DNA from 4 places in the Vibrio diazotrophicus genome. Region 1 is predicted to be linked to each of the others. Evidence: predicted binding sites of a transcription regulator. Region 1 holds the regulator's gene; each other region holds the start of a gene.

The links. The regulator CRP, encoded in region 1, controls carbon source genes, mostly activating them, when cyclic AMP is high. The targets are predictions, from matches to a motif close to TGTGANNNNNNTCACA.
Region 2: cdd (cytidine deaminase) is a predicted target of CRP. The motif match lies at 2,486-2,501, and genes of this name have one in related genera.
Region 3: udp (uridine phosphorylase) is a predicted target of CRP. The motif match lies at 1,888-1,903, and genes of this name have one in related genera.
Region 4: deoD (purine-nucleoside phosphorylase) is a predicted target of CRP. The motif match lies at 1,684-1,699, and genes of this name have one in related genera.

The regions. Positions count from the first base shown of each region.
Region 1 is NZ_CP151842.1:285,073-290,675, reverse strand. It holds gene AAGA51_RS01315 (TIGR02444 family protein) at 1-318, shown strand, start outside; gene AAGA51_RS01310 (hydrolase) at 438-1,418, shown strand; gene AAGA51_RS01305 (YheU family protein) at 1,512-1,721, shown strand; gene AAGA51_RS01300 (phosphoribulokinase) at 1,817-2,686, shown strand; gene crp (cAMP-activated global transcriptional regulator CRP) at 2,927-3,559, shown strand; gene AAGA51_RS01290 (DUF1338 domain-containing protein) at 3,662-4,465, opposite strand; gene astD (succinylglutamate-semialdehyde dehydrogenase) at 4,616-5,603, opposite strand, start outside.
Region 2 is NZ_CP151842.1:1,341,378-1,346,980, reverse strand. It holds gene sbcB (exodeoxyribonuclease I) at 1-1,308, shown strand, start outside; gene AAGA51_RS06085 (CidA/LrgA family protein) at 1,358-1,723, shown strand; gene AAGA51_RS06080 (LrgB family protein) at 1,723-2,400, shown strand; gene cdd (cytidine deaminase) at 2,606-3,493, shown strand; gene AAGA51_RS06070 (EAL domain-containing protein) at 3,564-4,556, opposite strand; gene AAGA51_RS06065 (CHASE4 domain-containing protein) at 4,646-5,603, opposite strand, start outside.
Region 3 is NZ_CP151842.1:965,347-970,949, forward strand. It holds gene moaC (cyclic pyranopterin monophosphate synthase MoaC) at 1-447, shown strand, start outside; gene moaD (molybdopterin synthase sulfur carrier subunit) at 444-689, shown strand; gene moaE (molybdopterin synthase catalytic subunit MoaE) at 691-1,146, shown strand; gene AAGA51_RS04400 (CBS domain-containing protein) at 1,303-1,719, shown strand; gene udp (uridine phosphorylase) at 1,986-2,744, shown strand; gene AAGA51_RS04410 (hypothetical protein) at 2,826-3,632, opposite strand; gene metG (methionine--tRNA ligase) at 3,895-5,603, opposite strand, start outside.
Region 4 is NZ_CP151843.1:1,384,828-1,390,430, forward strand. It holds gene AAGA51_RS21525 (lactate dehydrogenase) at 1-789, opposite strand, end outside; gene deoD (purine-nucleoside phosphorylase) at 858-1,568, opposite strand; gene AAGA51_RS21535 (YbgA family protein) at 1,898-2,851, shown strand; gene AAGA51_RS21540 (MerR family transcriptional regulator) at 2,841-3,644, shown strand; gene phrB (deoxyribodipyrimidine photo-lyase) at 3,644-5,071, shown strand; gene AAGA51_RS21550 (L,D-transpeptidase family protein) at 5,061-5,603, shown strand, end outside.

The sequences.
Region 1 (5,603 bases):
CTTGATGAGCAGCAAGTAGCGTTTCATGAGCAAGATTGGCAAACGGTTATTGACTGTATCGGACGCTCGGAAACGCTACTACATAGCTACCGAGAGTTACGCCGTAAATTAAAAGCCACTCTGCCGGACACCCAATATCGCGAAGCACTGCAATTCGAATTGCAGTTGGAAAAGCAGCAACAGTCTGACTTAGTGGACTGCATCAATAGTCTGACTTTGATGAATAATGAAGACACACCTCTTACCCAACGTTACTGCCGACAACTCGGTGCCGAAAACCTCGCTAAACAGTTTGCCAAACCTGTACCCAAGAACTGAATCTTCCCGCTTATTTAATTGGGTATATACTCAATATAAACAGACCACTTAAAGTTGCAGTCACCAAAACTGCATCATTAAATAGGCAAAAATAATTGAATTAATTTGATGGTTAGCCGATGACCCAATTTGTTGCCGCTACAGGCTTGAAGAACCCACATTTACAGACATTAGTCCCGCGCTTTATTCGTAAGAAAGCGCTGTTTGAACCAGTCTGGCAAACGCTCGATACACCTGACGGCGATTTCCTCGACTTAGCGTGGAGTGAAGATGCACATAGTGAAAGCGCAGCGAAAAAGCCCATTTTCATCCTATTTCATGGTCTGGAAGGCTGCTTCTATAGCCCTTATGCCAATGGCTTAATGCAAGCCTTTGCCAAAGATGGCTGGTTATCGGTCATGATGCACTTCCGCGGTTGTAGCGGTAAGCCGAATAATTTGGCTCGCGCATACCATTCCGGTGAGGTGGAAGATGCCCGTTTAGTTCTGGAATATTTGAGAGAACAGTTTCCGAATCGCACTATCGTCGCTACTGGTATTTCTCTTGGAGGCAACATGCTGGTGAACTACTTGGCCGATTACAATGAAGATCCGATAGTCACAGCTGCGACCGTAGTTTCCGCCCCTTTAGATTTAGCTGCCTGTGCTCAACGGATTGAACACGGTTTTTCAAAAATCTATCGCCGTTATCTGGTCTCATCACTGAAAAACAGTGCAATGAAAAAGCATCATCTGCTCAAAGGTGAACTAGGGCTTTCCTATCAGAGCATTAAACGCGTCACTCACCTCAGTGATTTCGATGACTTAATCACAGCGCCCCTACATGGGTTTAAAGATTCGCAAGACTACTACGAGAAATGCTCTGGTATTAACAAACTACAGCAAATTAAAGTACCCACTCAGATCATTCATGCTAAAGACGATCCATTTATGAATGAATCTGTGATTCCCAAATTCATCCTACCTGACAACATCGACTATCGCTTGTTTGAGCAAGGCGGGCACGTTGGCTTTGTATCCGGAAGCATCCTAAAGCCTGAATTTTGGCTGGAAAAAGCATTGCCTGCTTATTATGAAAGTTTGAAAGACGCTCAGGATTAAATATTCGTCAGCAATAAAAAATTCGCCCCTCCATTAATAGGCTGACGTGCGTTATATTGACGAAACAACATTAAGAAGAATTACGAGCAAGTTATGATTGTACCTTGGCAAGATATTGCACCAGAAACATTAGAAAACCTCATCAGCGAATTTGTGCTCAGAGAAGGCACAGATTATGGCGAAGTTGAAGTTTCTCTGGAGCATAAGATCGACCAAATCAAAGCATTACTAAGGAGCGGCGATGCGGTGATTGTCTATTCAGAATTACACGAAAGTATTGATATCAAAGTTAATAATCGATAATCAGTGATAATTGAAATTCCATGTTATAGTGGCTTCAACTCGGGCGATGAACAGATTTCAACGCCTTATTATAGGATTTTTGGACAAGGTTAGTCATGTCAGCAAAACACCCAATTATTGCCGTAACTGGTTCATCAGGTGCAGGCACTACTACAACGTCAGAAGCATTCCGTAAAATGTTCAACATGATGAGTGTTAAACCCGCTTGGGTTGAAGGTGATAGTTTTCACCGTTTCACTCGTCCAGAAATGGATATTGAAATCCGTAAAGCCCGCGAACAGGGTCGTCATATCAGCTACTTCGGCCCAGAAGCCAACGACTTTGGTGCTTTGAGCGAGTTTTTCCGTCAATACGGTAAAGCAGGAACAGGCCAAATCCGACGCTATCTGCACACCTTTGATGAGGCCGTGCCTTATAACCAAATGCCCGGAACATTCACTCCATGGCAAGAGCTTCCAGCTAGTACAGACGTACTCTTCTATGAAGGGCTACACGGTGGTGTAGTAGACGGTGAGGTTAATGTGGCGCAGCATGTCGATTTCCTGATTGGCATGGTACCGATTGTTAACCTTGAGTGGATTCAAAAGTATGTCCGTGACACCCGTGACCGGGGGCACTCGCGCGAAGCCGTGATGGATTCGATAGTTCGCTCAATGGATGACTATCTCAACTACATCACACCACAATTTTCGCGCACGCATATTAACTTTCAACGGGTGCCGACCGTAGATACATCCAACCCACTGAATGCCAAAGGCATTCCTAGTCTGGACGAAAGTTTTGTAGTCATTCGCCTACGTGGAATTAAAAATGTCGACTTCCCATACTTACTGGCAATGATCGACGGCTCCTTTATGTCTCGCCACAACACCATTGTGGTTCCGGGAGGAAAAATGAGTTTTGCCATGGAATTGATTGTAAGACCAATCCTACAGCAACTCATTGAAACGGGGAAAATCGGCTAATCGAAACAAGCTTTTTGCGTTTAGTTTCCATACCGTGACCATGTGCACATTTTTGCGTAAAAAATCAAGGTAGGGACACGATTAAAATCAAGAAAATGTCGCTGAAAAAGGATACTATTCTTAACCGAAACACAAGATAGCTTGCAGCGACCATAAAGTCCTCTTATTCTAGTAAATCTATTTTAAGCTTTGCTAAATATGGATAGCAGCAAGCGTACCCTGCAGAGGAAGTGAGATATTATGGTTCTAGGTAAACCTCAAACCGACCCAACATTAGAGTGGTTTCTTTCACATTGTCACATTCATAAGTACCCTTCAAAAAGCACGCTGATTCACGCGGGCGAGAAAGCAGAAACTTTGTACTACATTGTTAAAGGTTCTGTTGCGGTACTGATTAAAGATGAAGAAGGAAAGGAAATGATCCTTTCTTACCTAAACCAAGGTGACTTCATCGGTGAACTTGGCTTGTTTGAAGAAGGTCAAGAGCGTACAGCATGGGTTCGAGCTAAATCTCCATGTGAAGTTGCTGAAATTTCATTTAAGAAGTTCCGTCAGCTTATCCAAGTTAACCCAGATATTTTAATGCGTCTTTCTGGTCAGATGGCTCGTCGTCTACAAGTAACAAGCCAGAAAGTTGGTGACCTTGCGTTCCTAGACGTAACAGGCCGCATTGCACAAACGCTTCTTAACCTAGCGAAACAGCCTGACGCAATGACTCACCCAGACGGCATGCAGATCAAGATCACTCGTCAAGAAATCGGTCAAATCGTTGGCTGTTCTCGTGAGACAGTAGGTCGTATTCTGAAGATGCTTGAAGAGCAGAATCTAATTTCAGCTCACGGTAAGACTATCGTTGTGTACGGAACTCGTTAATAGCTAACGCTATTACAAAAATTCAAAAGCCACCTTCTGGTGGCTTTTCTTTTTTCTGCTCTATTCGCTAACACATAAAGCTCGGTAAGTGATCACTCTTAACTAGGCAAGAGATTTACTATCGGTACTTTCAAAAATCTTATCTGCAGATGCAGCTACAAATCCTGTATATAGCTCTCCGTTTGCCATTGGATAACGCTTTGCAAACTCATAGAAGCCACCAGGAACCGTTTCAGTGCCATCACTAAATGTTACTGGAACTTTATCTGCCATGGTTGAAGACTGCTCAAGCAATACTTCTGGCGTTCCTTTCACTTCACCGCCCGATTCATTGATAGTAAAACCTGCGCCACGCAAATGGTCATTCACTTGTTTTACTTCTGTAAATGCCTTGAGCTGGTTTACGTTAACCGTAAAGTGGTTAGCCCCATAACCATGCGCCGCCAACCAAGAAGCGTACTCGCTTTCTTCTGCCAGCAACTGGTAATCTGCAAAACTGATATCCCACAAACGACCACCATAAAGGAATGCATCACCTTCAAGTTTAGTTGCATCTACTTGCTCAACCAACTTAGCAACAATCTCTTGAAGCTGTGGTGAACACTCTTCAACTTTCAGTTCACTGATGAATACTTTTGGCTGAAGCGGATCAGGATGCTCATAGTGTTTTGCGACCAGTTTTTTGCTTTCAAAAACATAGTCACCACAATCTTTGTAGCCGAGGGCTAAGAAAGGTTTTGCTAACGTTTCTAGACCAAGAGGAGCAACATTGAAAGTACGTAGTGCAATATGGTCATTGATTAGCGCTTCATCTTCTTCTAACAAGCTATGAACTTTATCTGCGGAAGGACAAAGGCGAGTGATGTAATCATTCCACAATGATTGAAACAGAACTTCTGGCGTCATAGTGCCTCCTTGGCTTCATGAACACGACGTATTGGATTGGAAAAGAGGCTAACTAAAGCCGGTTACTATTCTTTTATAGATTTAAGTTGTTATTAGTTTTCAGGTTTAAACAAACAGGCTTCACCTTTCGATGAAGCCTGAATAACTTTGTTATAGCTCTACACCTGGGCTTAGTGTCGCAGGAAGCTCGGTTGCAGAACCTTCCATTGACGCCATTGGGTAAGCACAGTAGTCCGCAGCGTAGAATGCACTTGGACGTAAGTTACCCGAAGCACCCGGACCACCAAATGGAGCATCACCACTCGCACCCGTTAGCTGACGGTTGCGGTTCACGATACCTGCACGAATATGGTCAACAAAGTATTCCCACTCCGTATCTTCTGTTGTAACTAAGCCAGCAGACAGACCAAAGCGAGTATCGTTAGCCAGCTCAACCGCTTGCTCTAGAGTTTCGTAGCGAACCAATTGCAGTAGTGGGCCGAAGTATTCTTCGTCAGGCAGTTGCGCGATTGGCGTAACATCAATGATACCCGGTGATACGAACGCAGCACCTTTGCTTTGCGCTTCAACAAGGCTCTTACCACCTAGAGATTGTAGGTTGGCTTGGGCATTAAGAATGAAGTCCGCCGCCGCTTTAGAGATTTGAGGCCCCATAAATGGTGCTGGCTCAGCAAATGGCTGATCCATACGCAGCTTCTTCGTCGCTTCTACTAAGCGAGCAACCAGTTCATCGCCTTTCGCACCAACAGGAACATACAGACGACGTGCACAAGTACAACGTTGACCAGCACTGATAAATGCAGACTGAATAATGGTGTAGACCGTTGCGTTCAAATCACCAAAACTCTCAGAAATCACCATTGGGTTATTACCACCCATTTCTAGCGCCAGCATCTTGTCTGGCTGACCAGCAAACTGGCGATGAAGAATGTGCCCTGTATTCGCGCTACCCGTAAACAACAGGCCATCAATACCTTTAGACTGAGCCAGAGCAATACCGGTTTCTTTACCACCTTGTACAAGGTTGATAACGCCTGCTGGTAGACCTGCTGCTTCCCAGAGCTTCATAGTGACTTCTGCCGTCCATGGTGTTTGCTCTGAAGGTTTGAACACAACGGTATTGCCCGCAAGAAGAGCA
Region 2 (5,603 bases), 1.1 Mb from region 1:
ATTATCGGTGAACCATTAGTTATCTACTGCCAACTACCTAGCGATTATTTACCTGCACCTGAAGCGGCACTGATTACAGGTATCACGCCACAAAAGGCGATGGCTCAAGGTCTACCAGAGCCAGAGTTCATTGCTCGTATTCATCACGAACTTTCTCAGCCAAATACCACCAGCCTTGGTTACAACAGCATTCGGTTCGATGACGAAGTCACGCGTTATACTTGCTATCGCAACTTTTTTGATCCGTATTCTTGGAGCTGGCAGAACAGTAACTCACGTTGGGACTTACTCGATGTGATGCGTGCTTGCCATGCCCTTCGTCCAGAAGGCATTGTTTGGCCTGAAAACGAAGAGGGTTTTACCAGTTTCAAACTTGAACATCTGTCAAAAGCCAATGGTATTGAACACGAAAATGCGCATGATGCGATGGCTGACGTGATCGCCACTATCGAACTGGCTAAGAAAGTCAAAGCCGCACAACCAAAGCTATTTGATTATTTCTTTACTATGCGCCATAAGCGCAAACTCAATGAGTTGGTGGATATCGTCAATATGACACCACTAATGCATGTCTCCGGAATGTTAGGCAGAGAATGCCAATACACCAGTTGGATTGTTCCTATTGCTTGGCATCCAACCAATCAAAATGCTGTGATTGTGGCTGACTTAGCCAAAGATCCTCAGCCATTACTAGAACTTTCCAGTGAAGAATTGCATACGCGTCTTTATACAAAACGCGATGAACTCGCTCCAGACGAACTGCCTGTCCCTGTCAAATTGGTTCATCTCAACAAGTGCCCTATTCTTGCACCTGCAAAAACGCTTACCGCCGAAAATGCAGACAAAATAGGCATCAATCGCGAACAGTGTTTAGCGAACTTAGCACTGATTCGCCAGCATCCAGAGATCAGAGAAAAGCTAGTTTCTCTGTTTTCGATTGAGCGTGAATATGAACAGAGCTCCGATGTCGATACGCAGTTGTACGACGGTTTCTTCTCTCCGGCGGATAAAGCGTCGATGGAAATTATCCGCGGTACACCACCAGAAAATTTGGCAGCACTGGATATCACTTTTGCGGACAAGAGAATTGAACCTTTATTATTCCGTTATCGTGCCCGTCACTTCCCATGGACACTGGATGAAAATGAACAGCGTCGCTGGGCGAATCACTGCCGTGATTTTTATGAGTCGCGAATTGAAGGTTACATGCTCAATTTAGAAAACTTAGTTCATGAGCATGAGAGTGACGAAAAGAAAATTGCTATTTTAAAATCCGTCTATCAATACGTCTCAAAACTCGTTTCCTAGAGGCTAACCCCCTAGGTTTTTCTATACATATAAATGGCAACAACGTTTCATGGCTCAAACCGCACTTAAATACCTGGTATCAATGGGAATGATATTTCTCTGTTTGCTGGCAGGTAATAATCTTCAATCTTGGTTAGGTATTTCTATTCCTGGCAGTATTATTGGCATGCTGATCCTGTTTGGCCTCATGTCGAGCGGACTCTTACCGTCATCTTGGGTGAAACCAAGTGCGAGTTTATTCATTCGCTATATGGTTCTGCTTTTCATCCCGACCAGTGTCGGTCTAATGGTGCACTTCGACATATTGGTAAACAACATCTGGTCTATCTTAGCTAGCGCCATCGGTGGCACTACGTTAGTACTTGTGATCCTAGCCTTCTCTCTTGATCGCATTTTGAAAAAAGGAGGCAAATGATGTGGTTGCTAGTCACTATAGCGGTGTTCTTTCTTTCTAGATGGATCGCTCGTAAACTGAATTCACCGTTTGCCAATCCACTGTTGATAAGCATTGGCATTATTATACCTGTGCTCATGTTGCTAAAAGTCCCCTACGAGACTTACGAGCTAGACAACCTATGGGTGAACTATATGCTTCAGCCTGCCGTCGTTGCTTTAGCTTACCCTTTGTATGAACAACTTCCTCAGATTCGTGCAAACTGGAAAATCATCATGCTTGCCTGTGGTGTCGGAAGCGTGCTTTCTATGCTGACAACAGGGATCATTGCCGCGTTAATGAATGTTGATATCGCTTTAATTGCAGCACTAATGGGTAAATCTGTCACCACACCGATAGCGATGGAAGTCGCAAACAATTTAGGTGGAGAACCAGCTATTGCAGCCATCATGGTTCTGCTGGTCGGTGTATTTGGCGCCATTGTGGCGTACCCAATTTATAACTTACTGAATATCACGCATCCTATTGCTCGAGGATTAACCATGGGTAATGTCTCCCACGCCCTCGGCACAGCGACTTGTGCGGAAAAAGATCAGAAAGACGCGGCTTTTAGTTCACTCGCTCTGGTTGTCTGTGGTGTCATAACCTCAGTTCTAGCGCCTAGCTTATTTGCTTTTGTACTTTGGTTTGTTCACTAACTCATTGTCATCTCTATCTAATTTAGGCTCAGACTGCATTTCCCATAGAGTCTGAGCCAAATTCTTCCTTACCTCGCCTCTCATGTGTGACATCACTCTAATTATGTAAACATGTAACACGTTGCATCTAATAATGAGATTTTGATCGCAGTAAATCTAGTGTATTCCCCTAAACTAAAGCTCAATGTATTAATTAGGAATATCTATGAAAGGCCGTATTGAACAGGCATTAGCAGACATGCAACGACCGATGGCGGAGTTTTTATCGCCAATCGTATTAGCTGATGATTTTGACGCTACTCTATCTCCTGACCAATTTAAGCAACTACTTTCCGTTACAGGAATGAGTGACGCAGACCTTCGTATTGAATTACTGCCTCTTGCGGCAGCATATGCTTACGTACCTATTTCGAAATTTTATGTTGGAGCTCTAGCTCGTGGATTGTCTGGCCGCATCTATTTCGGCGGCAACATGGAATTCTCAAAAGTTCAGATGGGGCAAACCATTCACGCAGAACAAGCAGCTATCAGCCATGCTTGGATGAAGGGTGAGGAAGGTATCAGTGATATCACTGTGAACTACAGTCCTTGCGGTCACTGTCGTCAATTCATGAACGAACTTACCACCTCTAAAAGCTTGATGATTCAGTTACCAAAACGTGATGCCAACTCTCTGCAATACTACTTGCCAGAATCTTTTGGCCCTGCTGACCTAGGTATCACTCAAGTGCTGATGAACAAAAGCGACCACGGTTACAAGTGCGAGGAATTAGACCCGCTGATGCAATCGGCCGTAGCGGCACTCAACGGCAGCTATGCCCCATACTCTGAAAATTTAAGTGGTGTGGCATTGAAATCATCGTCCGGTAAAACTTATTTGGGTGCATATGCTGAAAACGCGGCGTTTAACCCAAGCTTACCGCCACTTCAAGTCGCTTTAATTCAGATGAGAATGGCTGGCGAATCTTTTGACAACATCGAAGCTGCGACACTGGCTGAACTCGAGAAAGGCAGTGTGAGTCACTTTGTCGATACTCAAGCTACGCTTGCATCACTGAGTTCTTCTTTGCAACTAAGCTACATCGCACTTTAACAGTACCTCAGTCATGTAAAAGCCAGACTTTTGTCTGGCTTTTTTGTTCTCAGCAACGGCCTCTTTGAACCTACTTGGCAAACTTTTCTAAAGCTTGGTGTTTATCCATAGGTTTGAAGAAGTAATATCCTTGAATTTCATCCACGTTCCAGACATTGAGCTTACGAAGCTGTGAAGCCGTTTCAACCCCTTCAGCCACCGTTGTCATACCGAGCTCCTGCGACATGTGAATGATGTTCCTGACTAAGGTTTTTGCTTTGTCGTTGACATCCAAATTATCAATATATGATTTATCAAGCTTGATAATATCAAGCGGGAAGTTACATAGTGAGCTAAATGAAGAGTATCCCGTACCAAAGTCATCGAGTGCCAATTGAACACCCAAAGATTTAATCGCCTCCATACGTTCAACGATCTCATCTTCAGCACCTAAAAGAATACTTTCTGTTAACTCCAGTACCAGTTGCCCCGGTAACAATTGGTATTTCTCTATCAGGTTGACCAAAGTCTCCACCAAGCTCTTATGATGGAAATGAGGTGTCGACAGATTCACATGAATACTCATTCTATTTTGCGAAGAACTGTCGCTCTTTTGCTGTATATCACTGATAAACTCGCACGCCTGCTCAAGAATCACTTCGCCTAACTCAACAATCAATCGACGTTGTTCCGCCAGCGGGACAAACAGTCCCGGAGAGACCATTCCTAATGTTGGATGGCGCCACCTTGCGAGCGCTTCGAAACCTACGACCTGTCCAGTACTCGCGTGAACAATAGGTTGATAATGAGCAACGATTTCACCACTTTTAAGTGCTTTCATTATGTCGCGATTTAGAGCAAGTGACTCTTGTGATCTTTTAATCAGACTCTCATCAACCGTCACAAGCCCTCTTTTACCCGTCGATTTTATTTCTGTCAGAGCATAAAGGCCGACATAGCTGAAATCCTCAAAGTTAGCAAAACTTGAAGAAGAACGAACAAACACTGCTTTTAAGCCAATATCGAACTCAAAACCAGAAACACTGATCTTCGATGAATAACTTTCTAGCAACCGGTTTGCCATTCTTTCCAGCTGTCGATAATCCTTTTCTACGCACCAAACTAAGAATTCATTTTCACTGATACGCCCTGTGAACTCGTCACCAAATCGAATCAGCAAGTTATCAGCAAGTTGTCAGCAAGGTGTTTTAAAACACTGTCATGAACCAGATGTCCGTAGACTTCATCGATTTCTTTGAGCCTAGAAGCGTTGAAATAGACGATTGAGTAGTTCTGTTCTTGATCTGAACCTTGGAAAAATCCCTTAATAAGATTGATCACTGTTGGTCGATTCAATAGTCCTGTTGCCGAATCTCGGTGAGTGAGGGAGTCTATTAATACCGCTTGCTGTTTCTGCTCACTGATATCTTTTATCGACAACATAACAGCCATCTTGTCGTCTTGTTCAAATTGGGTCGCTTCAATCACACAGTGCACGGTTTCGCCATAACAGTTGTTAAGCCCCGCTTCAAACTGACGTAAGCCCTGACTCAAATTGATAAATAATTGTTCAGCGCTGCAAATAGAATCACTACTGTGAGCACACAGCGTTTCTACATGCTGACCAACCAAATCACTACGCTGATAGCCAAGCAAATCTAATAATGCTTGGTTCACGTCAGCGATCATTTGATCGACGACAAGTACCATACCCAGTGTTTGACTGTGGTATAGCGCTTCGAATTTTTGCAGCGTATCTTTTAGCTTGCCTTCAGTTTTTGAGGAGTTATTAGCCAAAAACTGTACTAAAGTCGTGATGCGTTCAAACTCATCTCGATGACCTTCAAGATTCACTTCATCACTCGATATCAGTGCTTTTATGTCTTGTTCAAAGTAGCTGAATCTTTTACCCACGTTGTTACGGAACAAAATGAAAATAACGATAGAAACAAGAGTGGTGACCACACCAATAGCAATGATGAGATAGTAAAAGACCGATTCACCTTTTTGATAATAGGTACGCGGTTCACGTGATTTTAAAACCGCAATCTCTTCACCATAAATATTGGTTAACGATGTATAGTGGTAAAGCTCTGAATCTGTATGGAAAACATCGATGTCATCGTGCTCA
Region 3 (5,603 bases), 680 kb from region 1:
GAAGCCAACATGGTGGATGTTTCTGCAAAGGCGGAAACGGTAAGAGAAGCGCGCGCAGAAGCTTTTGTTCACATGGCATCAGAAACGCTGCAACTGATCGTATCGGGTCAGCATCACAAAGGTGATGTGTTTGCCACGGCACGTATTGCTGGTATTCAAGCAGCCAAGAAAACATGGGATTTAATTCCACTTTGCCACCCGTTACTGCTTTCAAAAGTTGAAGTCCAGTTAGAAGCGATTGAATCGGAAAACAAGGTTCGTATTGAATCAGTATGTAAACTCGCTGGCAAAACCGGTGTTGAAATGGAAGCGCTAACCGCGGCTTCGGTTGCAGCACTGACGATTTACGACATGTGTAAAGCTGTGCAGAAAGATATGGTAATTGGGCAAATTCGCTTGTTAGAAAAGACGGGCGGTAAATCGGGTCATTTTAAGGTAGATGTATGATTAGTATTTTGTTTTTTGCCCAAACAAGAGAATTAGTGGACTGTGATGGTTTGTCACTTGAGCATGAGTTTGATTCGGTTGAAGCATTGCGTGCACATCTTGTGGCTCAATCGGACAAATGGGCACTGGCATTAGAATCCGGAAAATTGTTGGCTGCGGTTAACCAATCAATTGTACCGATGGATTCTGAACTTAAAGATGGCGATGAAGTGGCTTTCTTCCCACCGGTAACTGGAGGTTAATATGAACAGCTATGTATCGGTTCAGGTAGAAGATTTCAGTGTCGCTCAAGAGTATGAAGCGCTTTCATCGGGCACAGATGCGGGTGCGGTCGTGACTTTCATAGGTAAAGTTCGTGACATGAACTTAGGTGACCATGTGACAGGACTGCATTTAGAGCATTATCCGGGTATGACGGAGAAATCTCTTAACGAAATCTGTGATGAAGCGAAATCACGCTGGCCACTATTGCAGTTGAGATTAATTCACCGTATTGGTGATTTAGATATCGGCGATCAAGTCGTCTTCGTCGGTGTCAGCAGCGCTCATCGCTCTGCCTCTTTTGAAGCCTGTGAATTTGTCATGGACTATTTAAAGACCAAAGCCCCTTTCTGGAAAAAGGAGCGTACAACCGATGGAACTCGCTGGATTGATTCAAGAGACTCAGATTCCAAAGCTGCTCAGCGTTGGGTGAAGTAGAGTTATCGCTGTTCCAAAGGTAAGAACGACAGATTTTTTACGTAGCCATAGGTTGCAACAATCAAAAAATTGGTGAATCCCATTTAGTAAAATCAAGAAATTAGTCAACACTTAGATTAACAGCTACCTTTAAATAAGGAACCTAAGGAGACTGAAATGGATTCACTAAAAGTAAAAGATTACATGACCGTTAAAGCGGTGACCTTTACTCCTGATATGCCTTTGTCTGCTGCGCTCGATAAAGTGATTCGTTCCGATCACTTGGGCGGGCCCGTTATTGATGATAAGGAACGCGTAATTGGCTTCCTTTCAGAACAGGACTTGCTCGATAAACTGGTCAAAGTGAGTTACTTCTGTCAGGACACACATATTGTCAGTGACTGCATGTATAAAGAAGTGCTTTCTGTCTCTCCGGAAATGTCGATCATTGAGTTGGCCGATATGATGAAAGTCGGAAAGCCTAAAGTTTACCCTGTTATTGATAATGGCAAGCTGGTAGGGATTATTACGCGGCGTGATGTGTTAAGAGCAATAGGTAAAAACTTAGCCAATTGTTTTAAACATCAAGTATAAAAAGCAACCTCCTCATTCCATACCATCAATGTGATTTTCTCTCTTAAAAGCACAGTTAAGCGCTGTGCTTTTGAATTTTCCTATCAGCGCGCATATTAACCATTTAATAAATTTTAAGTGATCTACATCACTTAAATGTGAAACGAATGCATATCTTGCTTTTAATGGTGTGATTCCTATCACTCTATGGCTTTTAATACTGAGCTAAAGTTGTCCTGTACCTATTTATATTTATGAGCTGAATAAGCCGCATGAAGGAGCAACCTATGTCTCAAGCAGTATTCCACCTTGGTGTTACCGAAGCTGATCTTAATGGCGCAACGTTAGCGATCATTCCTGGTGATCCAGCGCGTGTACAAAAAATTGCAGAGTTAATGGATAACCCAGTATTTCTTGCAAGCCACCGTGAATACACGCTTTATCGCGCAGAACTTGATGGCAAGTCGGTTGTTGTTTGTTCTACTGGTATCGGTGGCCCTTCAACTTCTATTGCTGTAGAAGAGTTAGCTCAGCTAGGTGTTCGTAGCTTCTTGCGTGTAGGCACAACAGGTGCAATTCAACCACACGTTAATGTTGGTGACATGATTGTGACCACAGGTTCTGTTCGTCTTGATGGCGCAAGCCTTCACTTTGCTCCAATGGAGTTCCCAGCGGTTCCTGATTTCGATGTTGCGATCGCAATGAAACAGGCTGCGGAAGAGAGCGGTGCGACAGTTCACATGGGTATTACTGCTTCCAGTGACACTTTCTACCCAGGTCAAGAACGTTACGATACATTCACAGGTCGTGTTGTTAAGCGTTTCCAAGGTTCAATGAAAGAATGGCAGGAAATGGGCGTACTAAACTTTGAAATGGAATCAGCAACTCTGCTTACTATGTGTGCAAGTTCTGGTTTGAAAGCAGGTTGTGTCGCTGGTGTTATCATCAACCGTACTCAAAAAGAAATTCCAGATCATGCAACTTTGAAAGAGACAGAAGCTCGCTCAATCAAAGTGGTAGTAGAAGCCGCTCGTAAGATGCTTTAATTCTCTCTATTCGCAGCTTAACTGCGTAGAGAATGCTTGAATTTAAACGCCATACTGTTCGCAGTATGGCGTTTTCGTTTATTAAGCAACGACCAGTTTAGGCAAAGGGATGTAAAGACTCTCACTGACATCCGCCAGCATTTGGTCATAAACGTGCGCAATGCTCAGCGAGACATCTGAAGTCAGTTGATATAGCTGTTCCTGAGGAATATCAAAGGCTGGATTCTCGTGCAGCTCACTTAATATATGCATCGCTTTTGAACAGGCTGGTGACGCAATAGACAACGGACTGATCAACGCCAATTGATTCAGTTTGCGGCGTAATAGGTCACAGTAATGACGCAAACGTGCGGAACCATCTTGGGTATGCATATCTTCAATTGAAATACGTAGCTGGGTCAGAGTGTCCATAGAGTCAATCACTTGCTGCCAATTCATATGGTACTCTTCACTCAAATCTTCTCGGTTTGATTCCACTAACCAAGCCAGCATGACTTCGTCCATCAAAAACATACAGTGTCGAATGGCTTTGCCGTGCATCATTTGGTTGCGAGCAATGCTCCTGTCCTGCCAGTTATTCATCAGAGCTTTCAATTTAAGCTGCAAAACACGATACATAGGCTTGCTATCGAAATGCGATGTTGAAATCAGATGGTTCGATTTCTCATGCAGTAAATCTTGCAAATGGCTAAGCTCTGCTTCTCTTTTTTCTCCGAACATCAGTGCATGATGAGTGGCACTGCGGTGTTGTCGGCTCAAATATAACAGCTGGCGAAGATCGATCAGAAGCTCGTACTTGCGCTGCAAAGTCGATTCTCTTTGCTTAGAAAAGTAGAACATCAAACCAAGTATGCCGATAGAGATCAGCATTGAGATAATGACAAACATAACCAACTCCTTGTTGCTACCTTGTCGTAGAGACGTGACAGTCGAAACTGTGCGTCAACCAGTGAAAGGATTTTATTGTTTACTAAAGGAATTGCAGTTTTAATGCCAAGGGTTATTTGTATTTAAATCAATAACTTATAATTTGATGGATTGAAATTTCGCACCATTGAAGTGCAAATTGAACTAAAAGTGTGAGCTGGTTCATAAAAAAGCCCCAGCGCTTATCACGTTGGGGCTTTCTTAAAGCTGATTTTCTGAGTGATTACAGAACACGCATGCCAGGCTGAGCGCCTTCGTGTGGTTCAAGAATCCATAGTTCGCTGCCACCAGGGCCAGCCGCTAGGATCATGCCTTCAGACATACCGAACTTCATCTTACGAGGTTTAAGGTTTGCAACAACAACCGTTAGTTTACCCACTAAGTCTTCTGGTTTGTAAGCGGCTTTGATGCCTGAGAATACTTGGCGCATTTCACCACCGATATCCAATTGGAATTTCAGTAGTTTGTCTGCTTTTGGCACAGCTTCGCATGAAACGATTTTAGCAATACGCAGGTCAACTTTTGCAAAGTCATCAAATTCGATTTCTTCTGCAATTGGATCTTTGCTTAACTCTGTCGCTTGCGCAGCTTCCGCTTTTTGTTTCGCAGCGACTTCAGCGGCTGCATCTTCTTTCGATGCTTCAATCATCGCTTCGATGTTCTTAGGATCGATACGGTTGAACAGTGCCTTAAACGCTGTGATTTCATGGCTAGTTAGCGGAGTAGCGATACCTTCCCAAGTTAATTCTTGGTTTAGGAACGCTTCTGTGCGCGCTGCTAGCTCAGGCATGACAGGTTTCAGATACGTCATCAGAACGCGGAACAGGTTGATACCGACTGAACAGATATCTTGCAGTTCTTGATCTTGGCCTTCTTGTTTTGCTACGACCCAAGGTGCTTTTTCATCTACGTATTGGTTTGCTTTGTCTGCCAGTGCCGTGATTTCACGAATCGCACGACCAAACTCGCGAGCTTCAAATTGCTCTGCGATACGGTCAGCGGCTGCTACGAACTCGTTATAAAGTTCTGGTTCTACAAAGTTGTCTGAAAGCTTGCCATCAAAACGCTTAGCGATGAAACCCGCATTACGAGAAGCAAGGTTAACGATTTTGTTAACTACATCAGCGTTTACACGTTGAGTAAAGTCTTCAAGGTTCAGGTCTAGGTCATCGATACGGCTGTTTAGCTTCGCAGCGTAATAGTAACGCAGACACTCAGGATCTAAATGCTCTAGGTAAGTACTTGCTTTGATGAAAGTACCTTTAGATTTAGACATCTTAGCGCCGTTAACAGTTACGTAGCCGTGAACGAAAACGTTGTTAGGTTTACGGAAACCAGAACCTTCCAGCATCGCTGGCCAGAATAGGCTGTGGAAGTAAACAATGTCTTTACCGATGAAGTGGTAAAGTTCTGTCTTACTGTCTTTGTTCCAGTATTCATCGAAATCTAGGTCATCACGTTTGTTACATAGGTTTTTGAATGAACCCATGTAGCCGATTGGTGCGTCTAGCCAAACGTAGAAGAACTTGTCTTTTTCGCCCGGGATTTCAAAACCGAAGTAAGGTGCATCGCGTGAGATATCCCACTGTTGCAGACCAGACTCAAACCACTCTTGCATCTTGTTTGCTGTTTCAGCTTGAAGAGAACCAGAACGAGTCCACTCTTTTAGCATGCTTTCAAACTGAGGCAGGTCGAAGAAGAAGTGCTCAGAATCTTTCATGATTGGCGTAGCGCCAGAAACTGCAGATTTCGGATTGATTAGCTCTGTTGGGCTGTATGTCTCACCACATGCATCACAGTTGTCGCCGTATTGGTCTTCTGACTTACACTTAGGGCAAGTACCTTTTACGAAACGGTCTGGCAAGAACATCTCTTTCTCAGGATCGAAAAGCTGAGAAATGGTACGGCTAGAGATAAAGCCATTCTTTTTCA
Region 4 (5,603 bases), on a different replicon from region 1:
AGGTTGTGGAACGTTAGCTTCCGAAGAGTGGTCTCTTGAAACGAATCGAGCTGGAAATTCATAGGGATTGTGATCCACCGAGCCAATAGGTTCTTCTTTTGCTGAATAGTTCACGTGCTGGCAAAGAATATACCCTGTGTTCGCTTCTCCTGTTGCTATCCAAAGCACGCCATTATTGCTTTTAGGTTGCAGAGCCATGTAATGAGAGGAGAACTGAAAACTGCTGGCGTGGTTAACCCAACGCGCGTCGATCATGGCGAGTTTTCTTCGGCAGCGACTGGCGATATGTTCAATATGATCGTAAAAGGTTTTCGGGTTGATGCTCAGTTTGCGGCAGATTTCTCGTACTGAATAACCCATGAAAAGTAACCCGAATAAGGTTTCTTGGAATAAAAGTTTTTTGTTCGCACCAGACCATTTATCGACAAAAGTAGAGTGACAAGATTTGCAGCGATAGCGCTGACGATCGCCACTGTAGCCGAAGGCATGATAGAGATGTTTGTGTGTATGGACAGAAAGCCCAGCGTTTTCACATTCTAGATTACGACAGGCGGGTAAGCCGTCACTGTGAAGCTGACGTAAACGAACCAGTTCGTTGAGGACTTCTTTGTTATTAAGTAAGGGGGGGAAAGCACCGCACTCACGACAAACCATCGTTGGACGCTTAGGATTTGCGCGTTGCAAAACATACCGTTCTGCATCACTCAAACCAAAGTTGTCACACGCCAATGTTTTACAAAAGTTGAGCTGCAAGCCATCAGCGTCCGCAGGTAATTGGTCGGTCGACACGATCTCCCCCTCGGTAATTTGGAAGGGTGCCAAGCGCGCTACTCGGCAACCCTAAAGTAAATTTTGAATTACATGGTGATAGCTGTTTCAAGTGCTACTTGCATCATTTCATGGAAAGATTTCTGACGCTCTTCTGCACTGAGTTTTTCACCACGTAGGATATGGTCTGATACGGTCAGGATGGTCAGAGCGCGAGCGCCCAAATCCGCAGCCACACCGTAAATACCTGCAGCTTCCATATCAACACCTAGGATGCCTAGTTTTTTCATCTTCTCGAAAATTTCTGGCTCTGGAGTGTAGAAAAGGTCTGCAGAGAAAATATTACCTACTTTAACCGATACATTTTGAGCACGAGCTTGAGCAACAGCCGCTTCTAGAAGATCGAAATCAGCGATTGCAGCAAAGTCATGGTTGCTAAAACGGATACGGTTAACTTTAGAGTCAGTGGATGCGCCCATACCGATAACCACGTCCATCAGTTTAACGTCGTCACGTACAGCACCACAGCTACCTACACGAATTACGTTTTTCACACCGTATTCAGCAATCAGTTCGTGAACGTAGATACAGCATGACGGAATACCCATACCGTGACCCATTACAGAAACTTTTTTGCCTTTATATGTGCCGGTGTAGCCGAACATATTACGTACGTCACACACTTGCTTCACGTCTTCAAGGTAAGTATCCGCGATGAATTTTGCACGAAGCGGGTCACCTGGCATCAGGACTGTTTCAGCGAAATCACCAGGTTGTGCGTTAATGTGTGGGGTTGCCATAATTGTTCTCCAAAAATGTTCAGCCAGTTAAACAGTATTGTATGTCAAATTACTAATTCTGTTGACTGAGGATTTGTCTGTTGGCGCAATATTAGTGAGTAATAACTGGGTTTCTTGCGATTTTGGTCACAAAAAAAGCGAGTGTGATGCATCGTCTAACGGTTGATAACGAAAAGTGTTGAAATTGATAGAGCAATCGATACAGGAAAACGTTGGCTTTATTTGTACGAATTTTAAAATTGTATAACTAGTTTTAAATGTGCTATAACTTGTACAAAGTTTTCTTTTGTATAATTGTTGTTATTCACTTGAGAGAAGAGGGCGCTGATATGGCTGATTCACCTATTTTGTTGGGCATTAGTGCTTGTGTTCTTGGTCAGAACGTTCGTTTTGATTCCGGTCATAAAGCCAGTCAATTTGTTAATAAAGAACTCGCGCCCTATTTCGAGTTTGTTCCCGTTTGCCCAGAAGTAGGGATGGGGTTACCGGTGCCTCGCCCACCAATACGCTTAATCTCTAATGATGAACGTATTTCTCTGGTTGAAACTAAAGATCCAACCAAAGACCACACCGCGGGTTTACTGCAATATTCTGAGCAGAAAATAAACCAACTGATGGATATGCATTTGTGCGGCTACATCGTGTGTGCAAAATCGCCTTCTTGCGGTATGGAAAAAGTCAAAGTGTACAAGTCCCATGAAGCAGAAAAGAGTGGTGTTGGGCTTTACACACAAATGTTGATGGAAAAAATGCCTTGGCTTCCGGTGGAAGAAGACGGAAGGCTCAATGATGCGGTGTTAAAGGAAAACTTTATTACACGTGTTTATTGCCTGCATGATTTCTACCAAACGCTGGGCAAAGAGCCTACTGCGGGCAAAGTCGTGGCATTCCACTCTCGCTATAAGCTTACTTTGATGGCTCATCACCCAACCTCTTATCGTGAGCTGGGACGGTTAGTGGCAAATGTGGCAAACTACGCGCCCGACGAATTTATTGAGTTGTATCGTTTAGGTTTGATGCAAGCTTTGAAAATCAGAGCCAGCAGAAAGAATCACACTAACGTATTGATGCACCTTCAGGGCTACTTTAAACGTTCACTTGATAAGTCTCAGAAAAAAGAACTCTCAGAAGTTATTCATGATTACCGAAAGGGTATGTTGCCGCTGCTCGCGCCAATTACCCTGATTAAGCACTATTTGACGTTATATCCAGATTCTTACCTGATGCAGCAGCGCTATCTGGACCCATATCCACAGGAGTTAAAGTTACGCTATGGCTTATGAACAAAAGCTATACGCTATTCGTGAAGTAGCAGAATTAACCGGTGTTAAGCCTGTAACACTAAGAGCTTGGCAACGCCGATACAATTTGGTTCAGCCGCAAAGAACGGAAAAAGGCCATCGTTTATTTAACCAAGAAAATATCGATAGCATTAAAGAGATTCAGGGATGGCTGGCAAAAGGCGTATCCATAGGCAAAGTCAGCGAGTTACTAAAGGGCGGCGTTCCTACTGATGATTTACAGCAGGAGACTCGAGTACAGCTTGAAGAGTGTGAGCAATTACTTACGGCGCTCTCTCAGCTGAATCGTGGCAAGTCAGAAAACATTATTGCCACGGTAATGAAAGAGTATCCGTTAGATATTGTTGAGAGCCAGTTTGCGTTTCCGGTGATTGATGCTTTAGAGCGAGTGAAAGGCCCTTTGCGCTCTCTGCAAAAAGGTCTGTTTCAATCTCTGATGATCAATAAGCTTTCATCGATTCTGGAAGCAGAAAACAAAGCGGCTCACAAAGGTAAATGCTTATGTGTCAGTTATGATCCGGTGGGTAGCTTGCTGGCCTGGCTTTGGGCGGTTACATGGTCTGAGAAGGGCTACAATGTGACATTTCTTGATGGTGTCGATGATGTCTCAGGGCTGGTAGGTAGTGAAGCCGTTGAATCATACAGTGCATTGGCATTGTTCTCTCATAAATCATTGGCAGACGCTCAGATGACTGCGATAGCTAAGCTGCGTAAGCAATTTAACGATCAATGCTATCTGTCTGACGTGCTGCAAACACTCAATGGACTGGATTAGTGAAACTTGTTTGGTTACGCCGAGATTTAAGAGCCGTTGATAATACGGCTCTTAACAGCGCAATTGCGAGCGGAGAACCTGTCACCGCTGTCTTTATCGCCACGCCTGAGCAATGGCATCAACACCATATGGCTCCCCGTCAGGCTGATCTTATCTATCGTCGCCTGAGCGCTCTGCAACAAGAGCTTAAAGCGCTTAATATTCCGCTGCTTTATAAGGAAGTGAGCGATTTTGAGCAATCGGCAAACAGTATTGTTGAGATAGCGAAGCTGTGTGAAGCGAACGAAGTCTTGGTCAATCAAGATTACGAAGTGAATGAGCAGGCGCGAGATAAACAAGCTCAATCCGCATTAGCGCAACAAGGTATCGGATGGCAGTCGTATCACGACAAATGCATCATCCCCGCAGGCAGTCTGCTCAATAAACAAGGCCAATATTTCAAGGTATTTACGCCTTTTAAAAAGGCTTGGCTTGCTGTTGCTGGCGTACCCATCATTTCTGCTACCCAAAGTGCAGCCAAAGCAGCGTTAGCGAAAGCAGTGCAACCTTTGGTTTGGAACCAACAGCAGTTATTCAGTTATCCAAGAGAAGACAGCTCTGGCTGGGACGTCGATTTTGAGTCGATTCGATCTCAACTGAGATCATTCTGCCAAGAGCGTATGGACAGTTACCACGAGCAACGAGATTTCCCTGCCATAGATGGCACCAGCAGTTTATCGCCATACTTAGCGATAGGTGCGTTGTCGGCAAGGCAATGTATGGCAAGGCTTTACGCTGAATCCAAAATGGGCTTTTTGTCTCAAGGCGCTCAAACATGGCTGAGTGAGTTGATATGGCGTGAGTTTTATCAGCACTTACTTACTTTTGAGCCTAAGTTGTGCAAAGGAAAAGATTTCCTCTACTGGGGGCGTTATGTGAAATGGTGGCAGGAGCATGACCATTTTGAACGTTGGTGTCGGGGAGAAACGGGCTACCCAATTGTGGATGCGGCCATGAGACAACTGAATCAAACAGGGTGGATGCATAACCGCTTACGAATGATCGTTGCCAGCTTTCTGACCAAAGATCTGCATATCGACTGGCGTTGGGGCGAACACTATTTTATGAGCAAGCTTATTGATGGTGACTACGCGGCAAACAATGGCGGCTGGCAGTGGTGTGCATCAACAGGGTGTGATGGTCAGCCGTATTTTCGAATTTTCAATCCGATCACCCAAGGTGAAAAATTTGATGAAAGTGGAGCATTCATTCGCCACTGGATTCCGGAGTTGAGTTCGGTGCCTGACAAATATATTCATGCCCCTTGGTTATCGGCGGGTGTAAACTCGGTGTTATATCCTTCTCCAATAGTTGATCATAAAGCGGAAAGAGAAGTAACCTTAGACATGTATAAGCAGGCAAGGGATAAAGATGTACATGTTGCGTAAGTTATTGGTCATTGGTTGCATAGTGGCGTCCAGTTTTATGACAAAGGTGTTTGCAGCTACTTATGACTTTCCGATGGAAGGAAGCAGCATAGTGGGAAATGCCCAATACCATGTGATTGAAAAAGGCGAAACATTAGCGCAAATCGCCAAGCAGTATGACATCGGTTTTTTAGGCTTGATGGCTGCGAATAAAGGCGTTGACCCTTTCCTTCCACAAGAAGGTTATGTACTGACCATTCCGTCGCAAATCATTTTGCCCATGGTGCCTTATGAAGGCATCGTGGTGAATCTTGCTGAACTGCGTCTTTACTACTTCAAGCCTGAAGAGAGAAAGGTACATATTTTTCCTGTAGGTATCGGTCGAATCGGACGTGATACGCCTGAAATGGAAACCAAGATCAGCCAGAAACGGCCAAATCCAACTTGGACTCCACCGGACTCTATCCGAAAAGAATATCTGCAAAAAGGCATTGAACTGCCAAAAGTTGTCCCTTCAGGTCCTGAGAATCCACTAGGTGAATACGCGCTTCGC